Regions from separate parts of the Ferdinandcohnia sp. QZ13 genome, predicted to be linked through region 1. Evidence: a T-box and tRNA genes for the amino acid it is inferred to sense, from the RefSeq annotation. Region 1 holds a T-box; the other regions hold tRNA genes.
What was found. The T-box of region 1 lies ahead of serS (serine--tRNA ligase). A T-box ahead of a tRNA ligase gene usually reads a tRNA of that ligase, here a tRNA-Ser.

Region 1 (8,131 bases):
GCCGATGGTAGTTGGGACTTTGTCCCTGTGAGAGTAGGACGTCGCTAGGCACACACAAGATTAGCCAATATGGTTGGTCTTTTTTTGTGCTTAAATAAATCATTCGGGAATCGTGAACCTTTTTAGTGTTGAGTTAATAAAAAGCATAATGAAGTATTATTATCGAGCTATTATCAAATTGAAAAACGATAAATGGAAAACCCTAGACTCTATAAGCTGTGAATCGCCTAACCGAAAAACAACAAAGGTATAAACGGTATACCACATATCTATCCCAGTTAATTCATTTGTTAAAAACCTAGGGTCTTCTCTGGATTACAACTGCAATATACATACTAAGCCTTCAAACCCCATCAATTTTCTCCTTTAAAAAAAGATAAAGTAGAAAAGGTACTTTGTCTGCTGATACTGCTAGAAACTGTCTAATAAACGGATAATCATTACTAGAATATGAATGAAGCAATTCGCTCCACCACTCTGTTTCATATCTTGATATCATACTTAGATTGTACAGTAATAAATAATGCGTCATGATTTCTGGGAAGAACGTTAATAGTTCACGCTCCTTTGGCAAATAATAGTTATTTTCGTATAAATGATATAAAAGTGGAGAGCTTGCCAGTGGCAAAGGAAAGTTTGTTGTATTTATCTTTAATGAAATAGGATTACGATTTTCTCGATTTGTTTCTTCATTACTTTGAGAAGTTGAAAAGGGTAATGTGTGTGCAATGAAATCCAGGAATCTCCGCGATGTCATGTGATAACTATCTAATGCATCTGTCGGAATGACAAGCATTTTTCCATCGATTACGGGTGTTTCAAAATAGCAATGTTGTTGAAAATGTAAACTAAACAAATTTTGTAATTCAGGAATTCTTTTAAATAGCTGTTCCATTGTGAACTTTTCGCCTTCCATCTGTTTCACATGAAACATACGTTCAGAAAAATGTGAAAACAATCCGTTTTTTTGGACCTTCACTTCATCATGGAAAAACTCATAGCTTTGCTTTTTTCGTTTTCTAGTTGAGACTCCGTGAGCTAGTACAGAGGTTGATTCTGGATACTGAGGATCAACGGTAAGCAGACAAGCCTTCAACAACTGTACCATGCCGTAAAAAAGAAGAACGGGCTTAATGGATAGTGGAGCATTTTGAGAAAGTTGATAGTAATTTTGACCATGCTCCAAATAATATATAAAGGGATAGCTGTTTTCATAACTTTTTTTCTCAGCATCGGGGACAGCAGCTTTTTCATAGCATTTTTGAAGTACATGTTGAGTAGTATTTGCAGCATGTAGTGCATTAAATGATTGCCAAATAAAACGATAATCCAACAAATTCGAAACCTCCAATAACAAGCAAAAGAAAGTGCAAGACTAAGGGTAAGTAAATAATAAAAAACTCAGAATAATTAAACTTATCATTCCTTTCTTGACAGTAGTTTACCCAGTTGATAATCTACTAATAATATTTTTCAATCGAAGGGGGATTTATTACATGTGGGAAACGAAGTTTGCTAAAGAAGGATTAACATTTGATGATGTATTATTATTACCTGCAAAGTCAGAAGTATTACCTAAAGATGTAAATCTTGGGGTTCAGTTAACAGAGACACTTAAATTAAATATCCCGATTATTAGTGCAGGTATGGATACTGTTACAGAGCACGAAATGGCAATTGCCATGGCGCGTCAAGGCGGATTAGGTATCATTCATAAGAATATGTCTATTGAGCAACAAGCCGAACAGGTTGATAAAGTGAAACGTTCAGAAAGTGGCGTAATCACCGATCCATTTTTCCTAACTCCAAGTCATCAAGTATTTGATGCAGAGCATTTAATGGGGAAATATCGTATCTCTGGTGTCCCAATTGTAAATAACCCACAAGAACAAATCTTAGTTGGTATTATTACCAATCGTGACCTTCGTTTTATTCAAGATTATTCCATTCTGATTTCTGATGTCATGACAAAAGAAAATCTCGTGACTGCCCCTGTTGGTACGACTTTAGAACAGGCGGAAAAGATTTTACAAAAGTATAAAATTGAAAAACTTCCACTTGTTGATGAGAGTGGTGTATTAAAAGGACTTATTACGATTAAGGATATTGAAAAAGTAATTGAGTTTCCTAATTCTGCAAAGGATGCACAGGGACGTTTATTGGTAGGAGCAGCTGTTGGTGTATCAAAAGATACGGCGCCACGTGTTGCGAAGCTTGTAGAATCTGGAGTTGATGCAATTGTTGTTGATACAGCACATGGTCACTCAGCAGGTGTTCTTGAAACAGTAAGAAAAATTCGAAATCAGTATCCAGACTTAAATATAATTGCTGGTAATGTGGCAACTGCTGAAGCAACTCGAGCTCTAATTGAAGCTGGTGCTAGTGTTGTAAAGGTTGGTATTGGGCCTGGTTCAATTTGTACAACACGTGTTGTTGCAGGTGTTGGTGTTCCACAGATTACAGCTATTTATGATTGTGCGACAGAAGCAAGAAAACATGGTGTCTCGATTATTGCGGATGGTGGTATTAAATTCTCTGGTGACATTGTAAAGGCATTAGCTGCAGGAGGACACGTAGTTATGCTTGGTAGCTTACTTGCAGGTGTATCCGAAAGCCCAGGTGAAACAGAAATCTTCCAGGGTCGTCGTTTTAAGGTATATCGCGGTATGGGTTCTGTTGCTGCAATGGAAAAAGGAAGTAAAGATCGTTACTTCCAGGAGGATGCAAAGAAATTTGTTCCTGAAGGTATTGAAGGACGTCTTCCATACAAAGGACCACTTACAGATACAATCTATCAGTTAATTGGTGGTATTCGTTCAGGTATGGGGTACTGTGGTACAAAGAATCTTGAAGAGCTAAGAGAGAATGCTCAATTTATTAAAATGACAGGTGCAGGATTACGTGAGAGTCATCCACATGATGTTCAAATTACAAAAGAAGCACCAAACTATTCAACATTATAAGCTAAATTCCGACAATATAATCCATTGGTAGGATTTTTATATTAAGGTAGATAGAGTCATGTACTCTGTCTATTTTTTTTGGTGCTGATGTGTTAAAATGATTTTTGTGTGTAATACGAAAGTGGAGGTTTAAAACGTGAAAAAACAAACACAAAAAAGATTGATTTTAAGTTTTATAGCAGTCTTTTTGCTATCGCTAATTGTGGGGCAAGTACCTCCGGCAAAGGCGGCTCCTGCTCTTGATATAAATGTAAAAAATGCAATATTGATAGATGCAACTACAGGTAAGATCCTATATGAAAAAAATGCCGATCAAGCAGCACCAATTGCAAGTATGGTTAAAATGATGACCGAGTACTTAGTATTGGAGGCTATTGATGAAGGTAGACTTTCATGGGATCAGACGACTCAAATTAGTCAATATGCCTATGATATATCTGCGAATAATAACTTCTCAGGTGTTGGCTTACGATTAAATCACGATTATACGGTTGAAGAGCTTTATAAAGCAATGGCGATTTACTCTGATAATGCAACAACGATTACATTAGCAGAATTACTAGCTGGTTCTGAAGGCGAATTTGTAAAGTTAATGAATAAAAAAGCAGAAGAATTAGGTCTTCCTGACTATGAGTTTGTAAATAGTACAGGGCTATCGAATTCTATGTTAGGTGACAATTATCCTGAAGGAACAAGTCCAGATGGAGATAATATGCTTTCTGCAAGATCTGTAGCTTTATTAGCCTATTCATTAATTCGGGATTATCCTCATGTTTTGGATATTTCGAGTATCCCACAACTTGATTTCTATGGTGAAAAACTTGATAACTGGAACTGGATGTTAAAGCATGATCCAAGTGTTTCTCCATACCTTGCTCAATTTTATTATGAAGGAATGGATGGGTTAAAAACAGGTACTACGCCTGCAGCTGGTTATTGTTTCACTGGAACAGCTGAACGAAATGGGAAAAGATTAATTTCTGTAGTAATGGGTGCTACTAGTGAACCTGAACGCTTCAGAGAAACAAGTAAATTGTTAGATTACGGTTTTAATAATTTTGAGCAAATTGAAGTTTACCCTGAAGGCTACCAATTAAAGGGTAATAAAGATCTAAAGGTTGTTAAAGGAAAAGAAAAAGAAGTAGAAATTTCAACTGAAGCACCTGTGAGAATTATTGTTCCAAAGGGTGTAGATAAGTCAGCATTTAAAGCAAAGTATGTGTTTGATAAAAAGGTTGTTTCAAAAGACAAAGAGTTAACAGCACCATTTAAAGAGGGAACAAAGGTCGGCCATATGGCAGTTTCCTATGATGGCGATGATTTAGGATATATCACACCAGGCGGCGGTGATAAATTACAGGTTGCACTTGTAACAGATAAAGGCGTTGAGAAGACAAATTGGTTTGTTCTCATGATGAGAGGAATCGGCGGCTTCTTTGGTGATATTTGGTCAAGTGTAGCGAATACCGTAAAAGGCTGGTTTTAAGCTTTAATTGGTAACATCCTCCTTCTATTTATAGAGGGAGGTTTTTTCAATATTATCCACTGTGTACTATTTTGATACAATTACTAGGAAATATAGAAAAATTGCGTTAGAATAATCTTAAGATTTTTTTAATGGGCATTTATATATTATCTATCAAAATATGATATGATAAAGCCTATAAATAATAAGCTAAATTAACATCTAATAGGGGGAATCGTAGTGGCAAATACAGGTACAGATCGAGTAAAACGAGGAATGGCTGAAATGCAAAAAGGCGGCGTCATTATGGACGTTGTGAATGCAGAGCAAGCTAGAATAGCTGAGGAAGCGGGTGCTGTGGCAGTAATGGCATTAGAGCGTGTTCCAGCTGATATTCGTGCAGCAGGTGGAGTAGCTAGAATGGCAGACCCAACAATAGTTGAGCAAGTAATGAATGCTGTTACTATTCCTGTTATGGCAAAAGCTCGTATTGGTCATATCGTAGAAGCAAGAGTATTAGAGGCTATGGGTGTTGACTATATTGATGAGAGTGAAGTATTAACTCCAGCAGATGAGGAGTTCCATTTAAATAAACGTGATTTCACTGTTCCATTTGTATGTGGATGCCGTGATTTAGGTGAAGCAACTCGACGTATTGCTGAAGGTGCATCCATGCTTCGTACAAAGGGTGAGCCTGGAACAGGAAATATCGTAGAAGCAGTACGTCATATGAGAAAAGTAAATGCTCAAATTCGTAAGGTTGTCGGTATGAGCGAAGATGAATTGATGACAGAAGCGAAAAACTTAGGGGCGCCATTTGAATTATTACTTCAAATCAAACAAGAAGGACGCTTACCAGTTGTTAACTTTGCAGCAGGTGGTGTTGCAACTCCAGCAGATGCTGCATTAATGATGCAACTCGGTGCTGACGGTGTGTTTGTAGGTTCTGGTATTTTTAAATCAGACAATCCTGCAAAATTTGCTCGTGCAATTGTTGAAGCAACTACACATTATCAAGATTACGAATTAATTGCCCATCTATCAAAAGGTTTAGGAAATGCTATGAAGGGTATTGAAATTTCATCATTATTACCAGACCAACGCATGCAAGAACGAGGCTGGTAAGATAGAAGGTGTTCAGTCGTGGTTAAAATTGGTGTTTTAGGGCTGCAGGGGGCTGTAAGGGAACATGTTCGTTCAGTAGAAGCCTCTGGAGCAGAAGCAGTGATTGTAAAAAAAGTAGAACAGCTTGAAGAAATTGATGGATTGATTATCCCTGGTGGGGAAAGCACTACAATGCGCCGTTTAATTGATAAATATCATTTTATGGAACCACTTCGTACATTTGCAGCACAAGGAAAACCGATGTTTGGTACGTGTGCAGGGTTAATCCTTCTAGCAAAGAAGCTAGTTGATTATAAAGAGCCTCATCTTGGGCTGATGGATGTAGCGGTTGAACGAAATTCATTTGGCCGTCAACGTGAGAGCTTCGAAGCAGAGTTAATGATACCTGGGATCGCTGAGGATTTTGTAGGTGTGTTTATTCGTGCACCACATATTGTAGAAGCGGGAGAAAATGTTGAGGTCCTTGCAAAACATGATGGTAGAATTGTGGCAGCGCGCGAAGGGCAATTTTTAGGCTGTTCTTTCCATCCAGAATTAACAGATGATCATCGTTTTACTGCATATTTTGTAAAAATGGTCGAAGAATCAAAAGCGAAAAACCTTGTATAAACAATCAAAACATGGTAAAACTTAAGATAAATAATTAAATGAAAAATCTATGATAGGAAATAGTAACTTGTTTTTTTTCTTAAGAGAGTCGGTGGCTGGTGTGAACCGACGAAAAAGGCTTGTGAATCCATCCTTGAGTGAAATACTGAACCGTAAGTTTTCTAGTAGGTATTTTCGGTAAATCCGTTATCTTTTTCAAGAGGGGGATACTTGTATCCTCAACTAGGGTGGTAACGCGGGTTAACTCTCGTCCCTTTTTTTAGGGGCGGGAGTTTTTTATTTGCCGTTTAGCTGTCGATAAGCAGCGAGTTTCTTCGTTGGCTTGATTCAAGACAGTCACTGGGAGGGTTTCATTTTTACGGTATTTACTACATAGATTTTAGGAGGTTTTAGTGATGTTAGATATTAAATATTTACGAAGCCATTTTAATGAGGTAAAGGAAAGACTTCAATATCGTGGTGAGGATTTAACGGACCTTGGGCGTTTTGAAGAATTGGACCAGACACGCCGTGGGCTTATTACGAAAACTGAAGAGCTAAAGAGCCGTAGGAATGAGGTCTCTGGCCAAATTGCAGCTTTAAAAAAAGAGAAAAAGGATGCTGACGCTCTTATTTTGGAAATGCGTGAGGTAGGAGATCAAATCAAGGAATTGGATACGGAATTAAGGGGTGTCGAGGAACAATTAGAACATCTCATGTTATCTATACCAAACATTCCTCATGAAAGTGTGCCTATTGGTGAATCTGAAGATGACAACGTTGAAATTCGCAAGTGGGGTGAACTCCCTGAATTTGGTTTTGAACCAAAACCACACTGGGAAGTTGCTGATCAACTTCAGATTTTAGATTTCGAACGTGCAGGAAAGGTTACTGGAAGCCGTTTTGTGTTTTATAAGGGGCTTGGAGCTAGACTAGAAAGGGCATTATTTAACTTTATGTTAGACCTTCATGTGGAGGAGCATGGGTATGAGGAAGTCATCCCTCCATATTTAGTGAACCGTGCAAGTATGACTGGAACAGGCCAGCTTCCAAAGTTTGAAGAGGATGCATTCCTCATTGAAAGTGAAGACTATTTCTTAATTCCAACTGCAGAGGTTCCGGTTACGAATCTTCACCGTGATGAAATCTTGAGTGGGGCAGAACTACCTATTAAGTATGCAGCATTTAGTGCGTGTTTCCGCTCTGAAGCGGGTTCCGCAGGAAGAGATACAAGAGGCTTGATCCGCCAACATCAATTTAATAAAGTGGAATTGGTGAAGTTTGTTAAACCAGAAGACTCTTACGCAGAACTTGAAAGCCTAACAGCAAATGCTGAAAAAGTACTTCAACTACTCGGTCTTCCATATCGTGTTTTAAGCATGTGTAGTGCTGATCTAGGATTCACGGCTGCAAAGAAGTATGACATTGAAGTTTGGATTCCAAGCTATGAAACGTACCGTGAAATTTCTTCTTGTAGTAACTTTGAAGCTTTCCAAGCAAGACGTGCAAATATACGCTTCCGTCGCGACAGAGATTCTAAGCCAGAACATGTTCACACATTAAATGGTTCTGGACTTGCAATTGGTCGAACTGTAGCTGCGATCTTAGAAAATTACCAACAGGAAGACGGTACAGTCATCATTCCTGAAGTATTACGTCCATATATGGGGAATAAGGAAGTAATCGGTCCGAAAAAGTAAGAAAACGAAATGGCCAGGATTTTCTTTTATCCTGGCCTATAAAAAATTTATTAAATAATGTTGACATCCACTTTTGAACTATGGTATATTAATTTTTGTCGATACGGAGGAATACCCAAGTCCGGCTGAAGGGATCGGTCTTGAAAACCGACAGGGGTGTTAAAGCCCGCGGGGGTTCGAATCCCTCTTCCTCCGCCATATTATTGAAAATAATACTAGCGCATAAAGTATTGGAGATGAACTCGTTACTATCATGGTAACGAGTTTTTTGCTTTTTATATAAATAAGTA
Region 2 (8,131 bases), on a different contig from region 1:
CTATACAATAAAAAAAGAAAGATAAAAATAAAAAAAGATTCTACATAAAATGTGCAGGGTTTTATTTTTGGTGCGTCGAAATATATTAGCAATGGATTTGAATGGAGGAAATCAAAAATGGAGGATTTACTTCGACCTCTTTACCAAGAAAGAGCAAGCCAACCCAATACGCTAGGGATTATTCTGATCGAAAAGGGGAAGGATGCTTTTACACATACGGATCACTTTGACTTAGCCTTACTCGTAATCGTTAAAGAGGCAGAGAAAAATGTGTTTATTAAACATTATGACTACAATAAAAACAAAGCAACTTTGTATACAGTAAAAGAAAGTCAATTAAAAGAATGGCTTTTATTCGGTTCTAATCGAAAAATCGTAGACTGGATTATTAACGGAAAAGTTCTATTTGATCGAAATGAATATATTACTGACTTGAGGAACAAGCTGCATGAATTTCCGGCAGTGGAACGACAAATTAAAATGGGAATCGAATTTGCCAAACTAATTCGTCGGTACCAGGACGGTAAGGCATTTTTTAATGCAAACCAACATTTAGATGCCTATAATTATGTCATTCATGCACTTCATCATCTAGCACGGCTAGCTATTATTGAAAATGGCTTTCATCCTGAAATAACCGTCTGGACCCAAGTAAAACAAATTGATCCACAAATTTATAAATTATATATTGAACTCTTAGAAAGTGAAGAGACACTTGAAAAACGTTTGGAGCTTCTCTTCCTTGCAAGTGAATTTCTCATTCATTCTAGAGCAAAACGTGGAGCTAACCATATATTAAATGTTCTATCTCAAAGAAGTGGTTCTTGGACATTCGGGGAGATGATGGAAATTCCCGAGTTAAAAGTATACTCAGTGGATCTTGAAGTATATCTCGAATTCCTTGTAGATAAACACTTTATTAGTGTAGAAAAACTCGAAACAAAAGGAAAAGGTATCTACCATAGAACCTATAGTGTAAACAAGTAAAGTCCCAAAGCTCCTTCATCCTATTGAAGGGGTTTTTATTATTTTAATAAAATATTTGCATTTGGTGTTGACGGACAATCGATCCCCGTGTTATATTAGATTTCGCCGCTGAAAAAGAGAAATCAGCCGGTAAAACTTTTGAAAAATATTATTGACATTAATAAATCACCATGATATATTAATAAAGTCGCTTCTGAGAGGCGAGTCAAAAAAAGTTCTTTGAAAACTGAACACAATACAAGCGTCAACGTTAATTCTAAGTAACAAAACTTATTGAGCAATCAATACTCTTATTGGAGAGTTTGATCCTGGCTCAGGATGAACGCTGGCGGCGTGCCTAATACATGCAAGTCGAGCGAATCTGAGGGAGCTTGCTCCCAAAGATTAGCGGCGGACGGGTGAGTAACACGTGGGCAACCTGCCTGTAAGACTGGGATAACTTCGGGAAACCGGAGCTAATACCGGATAACATATGAGACCACATGGTCTCGTATTAAAAGATGGCTTTTAGCTATCACTTACAGATGGGCCCGCGGCGCATTAGCTAGTTGGTGAGGTAACGGCTCACCAAGGCGACGATGCGTAGCCGACCTGAGAGGGTGATCGGCCACACTGGGACTGAGACACGGCCCAGACTCCTACGGGAGGCAGCAGTAGGGAATCTTCCGCAATGGACGAAAGTCTGACGGAGCAACGCCGCGTGAGCGAAGAAGGTCTTCGGATCGTAAAGCTCTGTTGTTAGGGAAGAACAAGTATCGTTCGAATAGGGCGGTACCTTGACGGTACCTAACCAGAAAGCCACGGCTAACTACGTGCCAGCAGCCGCGGTAATACGTAGGTGGCAAGCGTTATCCGGAATTATTGGGCGTAAAGCGCGCGCAGGCGGTCCTTTAAGTCTGATGTGAAAGCCCACGGCTCAACCGTGGAGGGTCATTGGAAACTGGGGGACTTGAGTGCAGAAGAGGAGAGCGGAATTCCACGTGTAGCGGTGAAATGCGTAGAGATGTGGAGGAACACCAGTGGCGAAGGCGGCTCTCTGGTCTGTAACTGACGCTGAGGCGCGAAAGCGTGGGGAGCGAACAGGATTAGATACCCTGGTAGTCCACGCCGTAAACGATGAGTGCTAAGTGTTAGAGGGTTTCCGCCCTTTAGTGCTGCAGCAAACGCATTAAGCACTCCGCCTGGGGAGTACGGTCGCAAGACTGAAACTCAAAGGAATTGACGGGGGCCCGCACAAGCGGTGGAGCATGTGGTTTAATTCGAAGCAACGCGAAGAACCTTACCAGGTCTTGACATCCTCTGACACTCCTAGAGATAGGACTTTCCCCTTCGGGGGACAGAGTGACAGGTGGTGCATGGTTGTCGTCAGCTCGTGTCGTGAGATGTTGGGTTAAGTCCCGCAACGAGCGCAACCCTTGATCTTAGTTGCCAGCATTTAGTTGGGCACTCTAAGGTGACTGCCGGTGACAAACCGGAGGAAGGTGGGGATGACGTCAAATCATCATGCCCCTTATGACCTGGGCTACACACGTGCTACAATGGATGGTACAAAGGGCAGCAAAACCGCGAGGTTAAGCCAATCCCATAAAACCATTCTCAGTTCGGATTGCAGGCTGCAACTCGCCTGCATGAAGCCGGAATCGCTAGTAATCGCGGATCAGCATGCCGCGGTGAATACGTTCCCGGGCCTTGTACACACCGCCCGTCACACCACGAGAGTTTGTAACACCCGAAGTCGGTGGGGTAACCGTAAGGAGCCAGCCGCCTAAGGTGGGACAGATGATTGGGGTGAAGTCGTAACAAGGTAGCCGTATCGGAAGGTGCGGCTGGATCACCTCCTTTCTAAGGAAACTGAAGTTCTACGAACTTCATAAAAAGACGCTTTGTATTGTGGTCAGTTTTGAGAGTGCTTTTGTACTTTCAGATTCGTTCTTTGAAAACTAGATAACGTAACAAAACATTCATTGAAGTAGTAATAGTTCTTTTATAATTAACTTAGGTTAAGTTATGAAGGGCGCACGGTGGATGCCTTGGCACTAGGAGCCGATGAAGGACGGTACTAACACCGATATGCTTCGGGGAGCTGTAAGTAAGCATTGATCCGAAGATTTCCGAATGGGGAAACCCACTGCTCGTAATGGGGCAGTATCCTTACCTGAATACATAGGGTAAGAGAAGGTAGACCCGGGGAACTGAAACATCTTAGTACCCGGAGGAAGAGAAAGCAAACGCGATTTCCTGAGTAGCGGCGAGCGAAACGGAAGATAGCCCAAACCAAGAGGCTTGCCTCTTGGGGTTGTAGGACACTCTATACGGAGTTACAAAAGAGCGAAGTAGACGAAGCGACCTGGAAAGGTCCGTCAGAGAAGGTAACAACCCTGTAGTCGAAACTTCGTTCTCTCTTGAGTGGATCCTGAGTACGGCGGGACACGTGAAATCCCGTCGGAAGCTGGGAGGACCATCTCCCAAGGCTAAATACTCCCTAGTGACCGATAGTGAACCAGTACCGTGAGGGAAAGGTGAAAAGCACCCCGGGAGGGGAGTGAAATAGAACCTGAAACCGTGTGCCTACAAGTAGTCAAAGCACATTTATGTGTGATGGCGTGCCTTTTGTAGAATGAACCGGCGAGTTACGATCCCGTGCAAGGTTAAGTTGAAGAGACGGAGCCGCAGCGAAAGCGAGTCTGAATAGGGCGATATAGTACGTGGTCGTAGACCCGAAACCAGGTGATCTACCCATGTCCAGGGTGAAGTTCAGGTAACACTGAATGGAGGCCCGAACCCACGCACGTTGAAAAGTGCGGGGATGAGGTGTGGGTAGCGGAGAAATTCCAATCGAACTTGGAGATAGCTGGTTCTCTCCGAAATAGCTTTAGGGCTAGCCTCGAGTATAGAGTCTTGGAGGTAGAGCACTGATTGGACTAGGGGCCCTCATCGGGTTACCGAATTCAGTCAAACTCCGAATGCCAAAGACTTGATTCTCGGGAGTCAGACTGCGAGTGATAAGATCCGTAGTCAAGAGGGAAACAGCCCAGACCACCAGCTAAGGTCCCAAAGTATACGTTAAGTGGAAAAGGATGTGGAGTTGCTTAGACAACCAGGATGTTGGCTTAGAAGCAGCCACCATTTAAAGAGTGCGTAATAGCTCACTGGTCGAGTGACTCTGCGCCGAAAATGTACCGGGGCTAAACGTATCACCGAAGCTGTGGATTGTTCTTACGAACAATGGTAGGAGAGCGTTCTAAGTGCAGCGAAGTCAGACCGAGAGGACTGGTGGAGCGCTTAGAAGTGAGAATGCCGGTATGAGTAGCGAAAGAGGGGTGAGAATCCCCTCCACCGAATGCCTAAGGTTTCCTGAGGAAGGCTCGTCCGCTCAGGGTTAGTCGGGACCTAAGCCGAGGCTGAAAAGCGTAGGCGATGGACAACAGGTTGAAATTCCTGTACCACCTCATTACCGTTTGAGCAATGGAGGGACGCAGGAGGATAGGGTAAGCGCGCTGTTGGATATGCGCGTCCAAGCAGTTAGACTGGTAAGTAGGCAAATCCGCTTACCGTAAGGTTGAGCTGTGATGGCGAGGGAAATATAGTACCGAAGTTCCTGATTCCACACTGCCAAGAAAAGCTTCTAGCGAGGTAGAAGGTGCCCGTACCGCAAACCGACACAGGTAGGCGAGGAGAGAATCCTAAGGTGATCGAGAGAACTCTCGTTAAGGAACTCGGCAAAATGACCCCGTAACTTCGGGAGAAGGGGTGCTTTTTAGGGTGAATAGCCCTGAAAAGCCGCAGTGAATAGGCCCAGGCGACTGTTTAGCAAAAACACAGGTCTCTGCGAAGCCGCAAGGCGAAGTATAGGGGCTGACACCTGCCCGGTGCTGGAAGGTTAAGAGGAGGGGTTAGCGCAAGCGAAGCTCTGAATCGAAGCCCCAGTAAACGGCGGCCGTAACTATAACGGTCCTAAGGTAGCGAAATTCCTTGTCAGGTAAGTTCTGACCCGCACGAAAGGTGTAACGATCTGGGCACTGTCTCAACGAGAGACTCGGTGAAATTATAGTACCTGTGAAGATGCAGGTTACCCGCGACAGGACGGAAAGACCCCGTGGAGCTTTACTGCAACCTGATATTGAATTTTGGTACAGCTTGTACAGGATAGGTAGGAGCCTTGGAAGCCGGAGCGCCAGCTTCGGTGGAGGCGTCGGTGGGATACTACCCTGGCTGTATTGAAATTCTAACCCGAAGGCCTTATCGGCCTTGGAGACAGTGTCAGGTGGGCAGTTTGACTGGGGCGGTCGCCTCCTAAAAAGTAACGGAGGCGCCCAAAGGTTCCCTCAGAATGGTTGGAAATCATTCGTAGAGTGTAAAGGCACAAGGGAGCTTGACTGCGAGACCTACAAGTCGAGCAGGGACGAAAGTCGGGCTTAGTGATCCGGTGGTTCCGCATGGAAGGGCCATCGCTCAACGGATAAAAGCTACCCCGGGGATAACAGGCTTATCTCCCCCAAGAGTCCACATCGACGGGGAGGTTTGGCACCTCGATGTCGGCTCATCGCATCCTGGGGCTGTAGTCGGTCCCAAGGGTTGGGCTGTTCGCCCATTAAAGCGGTACGCGAGCTGGGTTCAGAACGTCGTGAGACAGTTCGGTCCCTATCCGTCGTGGGCGTAGGAAATTTGAGAGGAGCTGTCCTTAGTACGAGAGGACCGGGATGGACACACCGCTGGTGTACCAGTTGTCCTGCCAAGGGCATAGCTGGGTAGCTATGTGTGGAAGGGATAAGTGCTGAAAGCATCTAAGCATGAAGCCCCCCTCAAGATGAGATTTCCCATAGTGTTAAACTAGTAAGATCCCTCGAAGATGACGAGGTTGATAGGTCAGAGGTGGAAGCATGGTGACATGTGCAGCTGACTGATACTAATCGATCGAGGACTTAACCAAAATCATGAATGTTGAGCGTTATCTAGTTTTGAAGGAATGAAATTTTCTTCTTGAATTATCTTCTAAAGATAGTATAATAATACTTGTCTTTACTTTATCTAGTGACGATGGCGAGAAGGTCACACCCGTTCCCATACCGAACACGGAAGTTAAGCTTCTCAGCGCCGATGGTAGTTGGGACTTTGTCCCTGTGAGAGTAGGACGTCGCTAGGTTTTGTAACATTCCGCAGTAGCTCAGTGGTAGAGCTATCGGCTGTTAACCGATCGGTCGTAGGTTCGAATCCTACCTGCGGAGCCATTTGGAGAGCTGTCCGAGTGGTCGAAGGAGCACGATTGGAAATCGTGTAGGCGGTCAACACTGTCTCAAGGGTTCAAATCCCTTGCTCTCCGCCATTACTTTTAAATGTATGTTTTAAAAAGGCAAGTTGGCCCGTTGGTCAAGCGGTTAAGACACCGCCCTTTCACGGCGGTAACACGGGTTCGAATCCCGTACGGGTCACCATATTGGAGGATTAGCTCAGCTGGGAGAGCACCTGCCTTACAAGCAGGGGGTCGGCGGTTCGATCCCGTCATCCTCCACCATTTAAATAAATGTTTTCTATTATCGCGGGGTGGAGCAGTCTGGTAGCTCGTCGGGCTCATAACCCGAAGGTCGTAGGTTCAAATCCTGCCCCCGCAACCAAAAAAACAACTGAAAAAGTTGTTGACTAGATTAAAAAGATATAGTAAGATAATATTTGTCTTGAAATAAAAGACGAAATATTTAATCTAATTTCCTAATAATGGTCCCGTGGTGTAGCGGTTAACATGCCTGCCTGTCACGCAGGAGATCGCCGGTTCGATCCCGGTCGGGACCGCCATTATAATACATATGTGGCTCAGTAGCTCAGTCGGTAGAGCAAAGGACTGAAAATCCTTGTGTCGGCGGTTCGATTCCGTCCTGAGCCACCATATTTATGCCGGTGTAGCTCAGTTGGTAGAGCAACTGACTTGTAATCAGTAGGTCGTGGGTTCGACTCCTATCGCCGGCACCATTTTTATTTTAATAGTGGAGGGGTAGCGAAGTGGCTAAACGCGGCGGACTGTAAATCCGCTCCCTCCGGGTTCGGCGGTTCGAATCCGTCCCCCTCCACCATTTTAAAAATAATTGTAACAATTTATAGTGTAGGGGTATAGTTTAAAGGTAGAACGAAGGTCTCCAAAACCTTTGGTGTGGGTTCGATTCCTACTACCCCTGCCAACTTAATTATGGCGGCTGTGGCGAAGTGGTTAACGCATCGGATTGTGGTTCCGACATTCGTGGGTTCGATTCCCATCAGCCGCCCCTTTGTTTTATAACAAAGTTTTCATGTTATGTAGCTTCGTTATTGGGCTATAGCCAAGCGGTAAGGCAACGGACTTTGACTCCGTCATTCGTAGGTTCGAATCCTGCTAGCCCAGCCATTTTCTTTATTAGAACATATATTATGCGGAAGTAGTTCAGTGGTAGAACACCACCTTGCCAAGGTGGGGGTCGCGGGTTCGAATCCCGTCTTCCGCTCCAATGGCGGCATAGCCAAGTGGTAAGGCAGAGGTCTGCAAAACCTTTACCACCGGTTCGAATCCGGTTGCCGCCTCCATTATTTTAAAATGTATGTAAGTGCTTTTCTATATATTGCCGGGGTGGCGGAACTGGCAGACGCACAGGACTTAAAATCCTGCGGTAGGTGACTACCGTACCGGTTCGATTCCGGTCCTCGGCATCTTCAGATGTCTTTTTTCTTTCTATATACGCCGGTGTGGCGGAATTGGCAGACGCGCACGACTCAAAATCGTGTTCCTTCTGGAGTGTCGGTTCGACCCCGACCACCGGTATCTTTGAATGATTTTGATTAAGTATGAAAGATATGATAAAAGCTCAAGAACGTTGATATACCAATGTTCTTGAGCTTTTTTATATAATTTGTCAAAGATACAATTCGAAACAATTTCATTTAATTTTACACCATTTTTTACACCATTTTGCACCGCTTTATTAATAAAGTTATTTATAATTTAAATGTAGATTCATCTTGTTTTATCAAGCTATGCAGCAATTTTGTTATTAATTATTTTAGCTCGAACTTATGATTTATAGGATCCTTTTTACACAATCACTAGCTATAATTGAATTGATTTTATTAATAAAGTGAAACTTCTACCAGTCGATGTTCTCCTCATCCTCCACTGATGGCT
Region 3 (5,713 bases), on a different contig from region 1:
AAGAGCTCGGAATTAAGATTATAAAGGCTGAAGAGGAGCTTACAAGTTACTTACAAAGGAAGCCAGAAATATATGAAATCGCAAATCATCTTCAAGTAGATGAAAAGGAAGTTCTAGAAGCAATCGAATTAAGACAAGCCTATCATACACAGCCTATCGATACGCCAACTGATCCGGATTCGGAAGGGAAAACCATCCTAGAAACGGTAGGAAAAAAGGAAAAAGGCTACGAAAAGGTGTTAAAGAAATTAGATGTTAAGAAAGCCCTCCATGTTCTGTCAGAACGAGAAAAAAGAATTCTTTATTACACATATATAAAAGAGAAAAGTCAGAGAGATACAGGGAAAATCGTGGGTGTTTCACAAATGCATGTTTCTCGCATTCAGCGAAGTGCTATTAAAAAGCTTCGGCAAGCCGTACTTGGATGAGGTAATTTTGGTAAAATAGAGATAGTAGTGAAAGTAGGAGGAAACAGTTTTGAGTCAGATATTACAAACAAACGAAATGATGGTGAAAACCATCGCCAAAGAAATTGGAATCACGACTAAGCAAGTGCACAGTGTAATCAACCTTTTAGATGAAGGTAATACTGTACCTTTTATCGCGCGTTATCGAAAGGAACTAACTGGGTCTTTAGATGAAGTGCAAATTAAAGATGTTCAAGAAAAATGGACTTATTTGCAAAACCTAGAATCACGAAAAGAAGAGGTGATTCGCCTCATTTCTGAACAAGGGAAGCTAACCGATGAGCTTCAGGCGGAAATCGTGAAGTCCACAAAGCTCCAGCAGGTTGAGGACTTATACAGACCCTATAAACAAAAACGCCGTACAAAAGCCACCGTCGCAAAAGAAAAAGGACTTGAGCCATTAGCAGAATGGTTATCTACGTTCCCGATGAATGTGGATGTTGAACAATATGCAACTCAATTCATTTCAGAGGAAAAAGAAGTTCTGAGTGCTGAAGATGCTATCGGTGGTGCAAAGGATATTATCGCAGAATGGATTTCCGATGACGCTGCTTTTCGTCAATGGATTCGCAATGAAACGTTCAAACAAGGGACCATTGAAACAGCGGTGAAAGACCAAGAAAAAGACGAGAAAAATGTGTATGAAATGTACTATGAATACAAGGAGCCGATCCACAAGGTCGTTCCACACCGTGTCCTAGCGATGAACCGTGGGGAAAAAGAAGAGATTTTACGAGTGTCAATTGAACCTCCTCTCGACCGAATTTTAACCTTTTTAAATCGAAAAATCGTAAAAACGGAAAATTCTCCAGCAACTCCTTATATTGTGGAAACAATTGAGGATAGTTACAAACGTCTTATTCAGCCGTCGATTGAAAGGGAAATTCGAAAAGAGCTAACGGAGAAAGCTGAAGATCGTGCCATTCATATTTTTTCAGAAAATCTTCGAAATCTACTTTTACAACCGCCACTTAAAGGGAAGATTGTTCTTGGAGTGGACCCTGCCTACCGTACTGGATGTAAACTTGCGGTAGTTGATGAAACAGGAAAAGTTCTTAATATAGGTGTAATTTATCCGCATCCACCAGTGAATAAAAGGGATGAAGCTATTAAAAAAATAAAATCCGTTTTACAAGAATTTAAGGTAGAAATGGTAGCTATCGGAAATGGTACGGCCTCAAGAGAAACGGAAAGCTTTGTTGCGGATGTTCTTAAAGAAGTGAATCAAGAAATCTTTTATATCATAGTGAATGAAGCGGGGGCGAGTGTGTACTCTGCATCTGAGATTGCACGTGAAGAATTCCCTGATTTTCATGTTGAAGAAAGAAGTGCTGTATCGATTGCAAGAAGACTTCAGGACCCATTAGCTGAACTTGTAAAAATTGATCCGAAGTCTGTAGGCGTCGGTCAATACCAACATGATGTTTCCCAGAAAAAGCTAAATGAACAGCTAACATTTGTTGTTGAAACAGTTGTTAACAAGGTTGGTGTAAATGTAAATACTGCATCTCCATCCTTGTTGCAATATGTAGCAGGACTATCAAAAGCGGTCGCTAACAATATCGTGAAAAAACGTGAGGAACAAGGTAAATTTAAGAATAGAAGCGAATTGAAGGATATTCCGCGTCTAGGTGCAAAAACCTATGAGCAATGTATTGGGTTCCTCCGTATTATTGATGGAGACGAGCCATTGGATCGCACAGGGATTCACCCAGAAAACTATAAAGAGGTTAAAAAACTACTTGGAAAATTCGGTTTAACAAGCAACGATTTAGGATCGGAAAAATTAAAAGAAGCCATTTCATCCATTATCCCAGAAGAAATAGCTGCTGAATTAGGAATCGGTGAAATTACCATTCACGACATAACAGAAGCTTTAGTCAGCCCAGAACGAGACCCGCGTGATGAGTTGTCAAAACCATTACTTAAAAAAGACATCCTTAAGCTTGAAGACCTTGCAAAAGGAATGGAGCTCGAAGGAACTGTCCGAAATGTTGTAGATTTTGGAGCTTTCGTAGATATTGGGGTTAAGCAGGATGGCTTAGTTCATATCTCTAAACTTAGTAAAAACTTCGTCAAACACCCACTTGATGTTGTTTCAGTTGGTGACGTTGTAACCGTCTGGATTGACGACGTCGATGTAAAAAAAGGTAGGGTCGCATTAACAATGCTACCGCCACAAAGCTAAAAATGAAAACACTGCTTTTAAGAGCAGTGTTTTTTTCTATAAAAATACCAGCATTGATTCAAAACTTTAATTTGGTATCGATTTTTTTCATAAAAGGCACGTTTTATTTGATTCTGAAACCAAGTAGGCATACCCTAAACCTCCTCGTAAATAACTTTTATCCTCAGGAAAACAAAAAGAATGATACTATAGTAATTACAGTTGCCAAATTGCACGTTTGAGTATATATAGTGTATGCACATACAGTACGTCCTGTTCGAAAAGGATGGAAAGGAAGTAAAAAATGGAACAGTTTGAGTTGCAAAAAATCGTGGAAGAAGTTTCTCTTGAGTCCTTTGGAAAACCATTCCTTCATAAAGCAACATTCAATAATCGATTGCAAACGACCGGTGGCAGGTATTTATTGAAATCCCACAACATCGAATTAAATCCTAAATATTATCAGGAGCGTGGCATCGATGAGTTGGTGGGAATCATTAAACACGAACTCTGTCATTACCATTTGCATCTTGAAGGGAAGGGATACCAGCATCGCGATCGTGACTTTCGGAATCTCTTAAAAGCTGTCGATGCTCCGCGATTTTGTAAACCATTAGAATCCGTTAAGAAACGTAAAACTTCAAAACAATATTTGTATACCTGTAAAGGCTGTGGGATAGGATATGTAAGAAAAAGAAGAATCGATACAAATCGTTATGTTTGCGGAAAATGCTCTGGGAAATTAGTTGAAGTAAAAAAATATTGACTCGTGTTTATTCCTGTGATAAATTATAAAAGTCGCCGCGAAAACGGACAGACAAAAAACAGATAAATAACAGATGCTCTTGACAACAGGAAGGTCTGTTTTTATAATAAAGAATGTCGCTACATTATTCCGCAGTAGCTCAGTGGTAGAGCTATCGGCTGTTAACCGATCGGTCGTAGGTTCGAATCCTACCTGCGGAGCCAATGGAGAAGTACTCAAGTGGCTGAAGAGGCGCCCCTGCTAAGGGTGTAGGTCGCGTAAGCGGCGCGAGGGTTCAAATCCCTCCTTCTCCGCCAGCTTAAAATGGCCCGTTGGTCAAGCGGTTAAGACACCGCCCTTTCACGGCGGTAACACGGGTTCGAATCCCGTACGGGTCATACAATCATGGGATGTAGGATTCAAAATTCCTACCTCCCATTTCTATCTTTATAAATGGAGGATTAGCTCAGCTGGGAGAGCACCTGCCTTACAAGCAGGGGGTCGGCGGTTCGATCCCGTCATCCTCCACCATGAAAACCGTATAAATTTGCAACTACTTTATTATATATGATTTCAAAGGATAGTTGGGAATATCCTCTTGCGGAGAAGCTCATGCAGCATATTCGATGAAGATATTCGTGAAGTTAACTCAATGGGCTATAGCCAAGCGGTAAGGCAACGGACTTTGACTCCGTCATTCGTAGGTTCGAATCCTGCTAGCCCAGCCATTTTAGAGCCATTAGCTCAGTCGGTAGAGCATCTGACTTTTAATCAGAGGGTCGAAGGTTCGAGTCCTTCATGGCTCACCATTTCAATTGCATATGCGGGTGTGGCGGAATTGGCAGACGCGCTAGACTTAGGATCTAGTGTCTTTGACGTGGGGGTTCGAGTCCCTTCACCCGCACTGTATTTGATGTATTCGCGGTCGTGGCGGAATGGCAGACGCGCTAGGTTGAGGGCCTAGTGGGAGTTGATCCCGTGGAAGTTCGAGTCTTCTCGACCGCACCAAAAAAACTTTTTTAAAAAAGTACTTGCAATTGAGTGTGTGAGATGTTATTATAGAAAAGTCGCTGATTTTAAATCACTTCACAATATGCGCCCGTAGCTCAATTGGATAGAGCGTCTGACTACGGATCAGAAGGCTATGGGTTCGACTCCTTTCGGGCGCGCCATATTATATCGGGAAGTAGCTCAGCTTGGTAGAGCACTTGGTTTGGGACCAAGGGGTCGCAGGTTCGAATCCTGTCTTCCCGACCAGACGAAATTTAATATTTGCGGGTGTAGTTTAATGGTAAAACCTCAGCCTTCCAAGCTGATGTCGTGAGTTCGATTCTCATCACCCGCTCCAAATTAGTTCTTTGAAAACTAAACATAATACAAGCGTCAACGTTAATTCTAAGTAACAAACTTATTGAGCAATCAATACTCTTATTGGAGAGTTTGATCCTGGCTCAGGATGAACGCTGGCGGCGTGCCTAATACATGCAAGTCGAGCGAATCTGAGGGAGCTTGCTCCCAAAGATTAGCGGCGGACGGGTGAGTAACACGTGGGCAACCTGCCTGTAAGACTGGGATAACTTCGGGAAACCGGAGCTAATACCGGATAACATATGAGACCACATGGTCTCGTATTAAAAGATGGCTTTTAGCTATCACTTACAGATGGGCCCGCGGCGCATTAGCTAGTTGGTGAGGTAACGGCTCACCAAGGCGACGATGCGTAGCCGACCTGAGAGGGTGATCGGCCACACTGGGACTGAGACACGGCCCAGACTCCTACGGGAGGCAGCAGTAGGGAATCTTCCGCAATGGACGAAAGTCTGACGGAGCAACGCCGCGTGAGCGAAGAAGGTCTTCGGATCGTAAAGCTCTGTTGTTAGGGAAGAACAAGTATCGTTCGAATAGGGCGGTACCTTGACGGTACCTAACCAGAAAGCCACGGCTAACTACGTGCCAGCAGCCGCGGTAATACGTAGGTGGCAAGCGTTATCCGGAATTATTGGGCGTAAAGCGCGCGCAGGCGGTCCTTTAAGTCTGATGTGAAAGCCCACGGCTCAACCGTGGAGGGTCATTGGAAACTGGGGGACTTGAGTGCAGAAGAGGAGAGCGGAATTCCACGTGTAGCGGTGAAATGCGTAGAGATGTGGAGGAACACCAGTGGCGAAGGCGGCTCTCTGGTCTGTAACTGACGCTGAGGCGCGAAAGCGTGGGGAGCGAACAGGATTAGATACCCTGGTAGTCCACGCCGTAAACGATGAGTGCTAAGTGTTAGAGGGTTTCCGCCCTTTAGTGCTGCAGCAAACGCATTAAGCACTCCGCCTGGGGAGTACGGTC

Region 2: it has a tRNA-Ser gene. The T-box ahead of serS (serine--tRNA ligase) is inferred to sense a tRNA for this amino acid. The anticodon was not compared.
Region 3: it has a tRNA-Ser gene. The T-box ahead of serS (serine--tRNA ligase) is inferred to sense a tRNA for this amino acid. The anticodon was not compared.

Annotation. Positions count from the first base shown of each region.
Region 1 is NZ_JAVIVW010000015.1:2,010,293-2,018,423, forward strand. Features, by position in the region: rRNA gene rrf (5S ribosomal RNA) at 1-50, shown strand, start outside; gene RGU12_RS23690 (YaaC family protein) at 344-1,336, opposite strand; gene guaB (IMP dehydrogenase) at 1,497-2,963, shown strand; gene RGU12_RS23700 (D-alanyl-D-alanine carboxypeptidase family protein) at 3,100-4,449, shown strand; gene pdxS (pyridoxal 5'-phosphate synthase lyase subunit PdxS) at 4,669-5,553, shown strand; gene pdxT (pyridoxal 5'-phosphate synthase glutaminase subunit PdxT) at 5,572-6,162, shown strand; T-box leader at 6,203-6,420, shown strand; gene serS (serine--tRNA ligase) at 6,558-7,841, shown strand; tRNA gene RGU12_RS23720 (tRNA-Ser) at 7,947-8,039, shown strand.
Region 2 is NZ_JAVIVW010000001.1:1,707,137-1,715,267, reverse strand. Features, by position in the region: gene RGU12_RS08340 (nucleotidyltransferase-like protein) at 118-987, shown strand; rRNA gene RGU12_RS08335 (16S ribosomal RNA) at 1,278-2,829, shown strand; rRNA gene RGU12_RS08330 (23S ribosomal RNA) at 2,986-5,917, shown strand; rRNA gene rrf (5S ribosomal RNA) at 6,015-6,130, shown strand; tRNA gene RGU12_RS08320 (tRNA-Asn) at 6,141-6,215, shown strand; tRNA gene RGU12_RS08315 (tRNA-Ser) at 6,219-6,310, shown strand; tRNA gene RGU12_RS08310 (tRNA-Glu) at 6,345-6,419, shown strand; tRNA gene RGU12_RS08305 (tRNA-Val) at 6,424-6,499, shown strand; tRNA gene RGU12_RS08300 (tRNA-Met) at 6,523-6,599, shown strand; tRNA gene RGU12_RS08295 (tRNA-Asp) at 6,702-6,777, shown strand; tRNA gene RGU12_RS08290 (tRNA-Phe) at 6,793-6,868, shown strand; tRNA gene RGU12_RS08285 (tRNA-Thr) at 6,876-6,951, shown strand; tRNA gene RGU12_RS08280 (tRNA-Tyr) at 6,968-7,052, shown strand; tRNA gene RGU12_RS08275 (tRNA-Trp) at 7,084-7,157, shown strand; tRNA gene RGU12_RS08270 (tRNA-His) at 7,169-7,241, shown strand; tRNA gene RGU12_RS08265 (tRNA-Gln) at 7,286-7,360, shown strand; tRNA gene RGU12_RS08260 (tRNA-Gly) at 7,386-7,460, shown strand; tRNA gene RGU12_RS08255 (tRNA-Cys) at 7,463-7,536, shown strand; tRNA gene RGU12_RS08250 (tRNA-Leu) at 7,574-7,659, shown strand; tRNA gene RGU12_RS08245 (tRNA-Leu) at 7,690-7,771, shown strand.
Region 3 is NZ_JAVIVW010000002.1:57,513-63,225, reverse strand. Features, by position in the region: gene sigB (RNA polymerase sigma factor SigB) at 1-428, shown strand, start outside; gene RGU12_RS11980 (Tex family protein) at 505-2,655, shown strand; gene cmpA (cortex morphogenetic protein CmpA) at 2,673-2,786, opposite strand; gene RGU12_RS11970 (SprT family protein) at 2,939-3,400, shown strand; tRNA gene RGU12_RS11965 (tRNA-Asn) at 3,529-3,603, shown strand; tRNA gene RGU12_RS11960 (tRNA-Ser) at 3,606-3,696, shown strand; tRNA gene RGU12_RS11955 (tRNA-Glu) at 3,706-3,777, shown strand; tRNA gene RGU12_RS11950 (tRNA-Val) at 3,835-3,910, shown strand; tRNA gene RGU12_RS11945 (tRNA-Gln) at 4,033-4,107, shown strand; tRNA gene RGU12_RS11940 (tRNA-Lys) at 4,113-4,188, shown strand; tRNA gene RGU12_RS11935 (tRNA-Leu) at 4,203-4,283, shown strand; tRNA gene RGU12_RS11930 (tRNA-Leu) at 4,301-4,387, shown strand; tRNA gene RGU12_RS11925 (tRNA-Arg) at 4,475-4,551, shown strand; tRNA gene RGU12_RS11920 (tRNA-Pro) at 4,560-4,636, shown strand; tRNA gene RGU12_RS11915 (tRNA-Gly) at 4,654-4,727, shown strand; rRNA gene RGU12_RS11910 (16S ribosomal RNA) at 4,808-5,713, shown strand, end outside.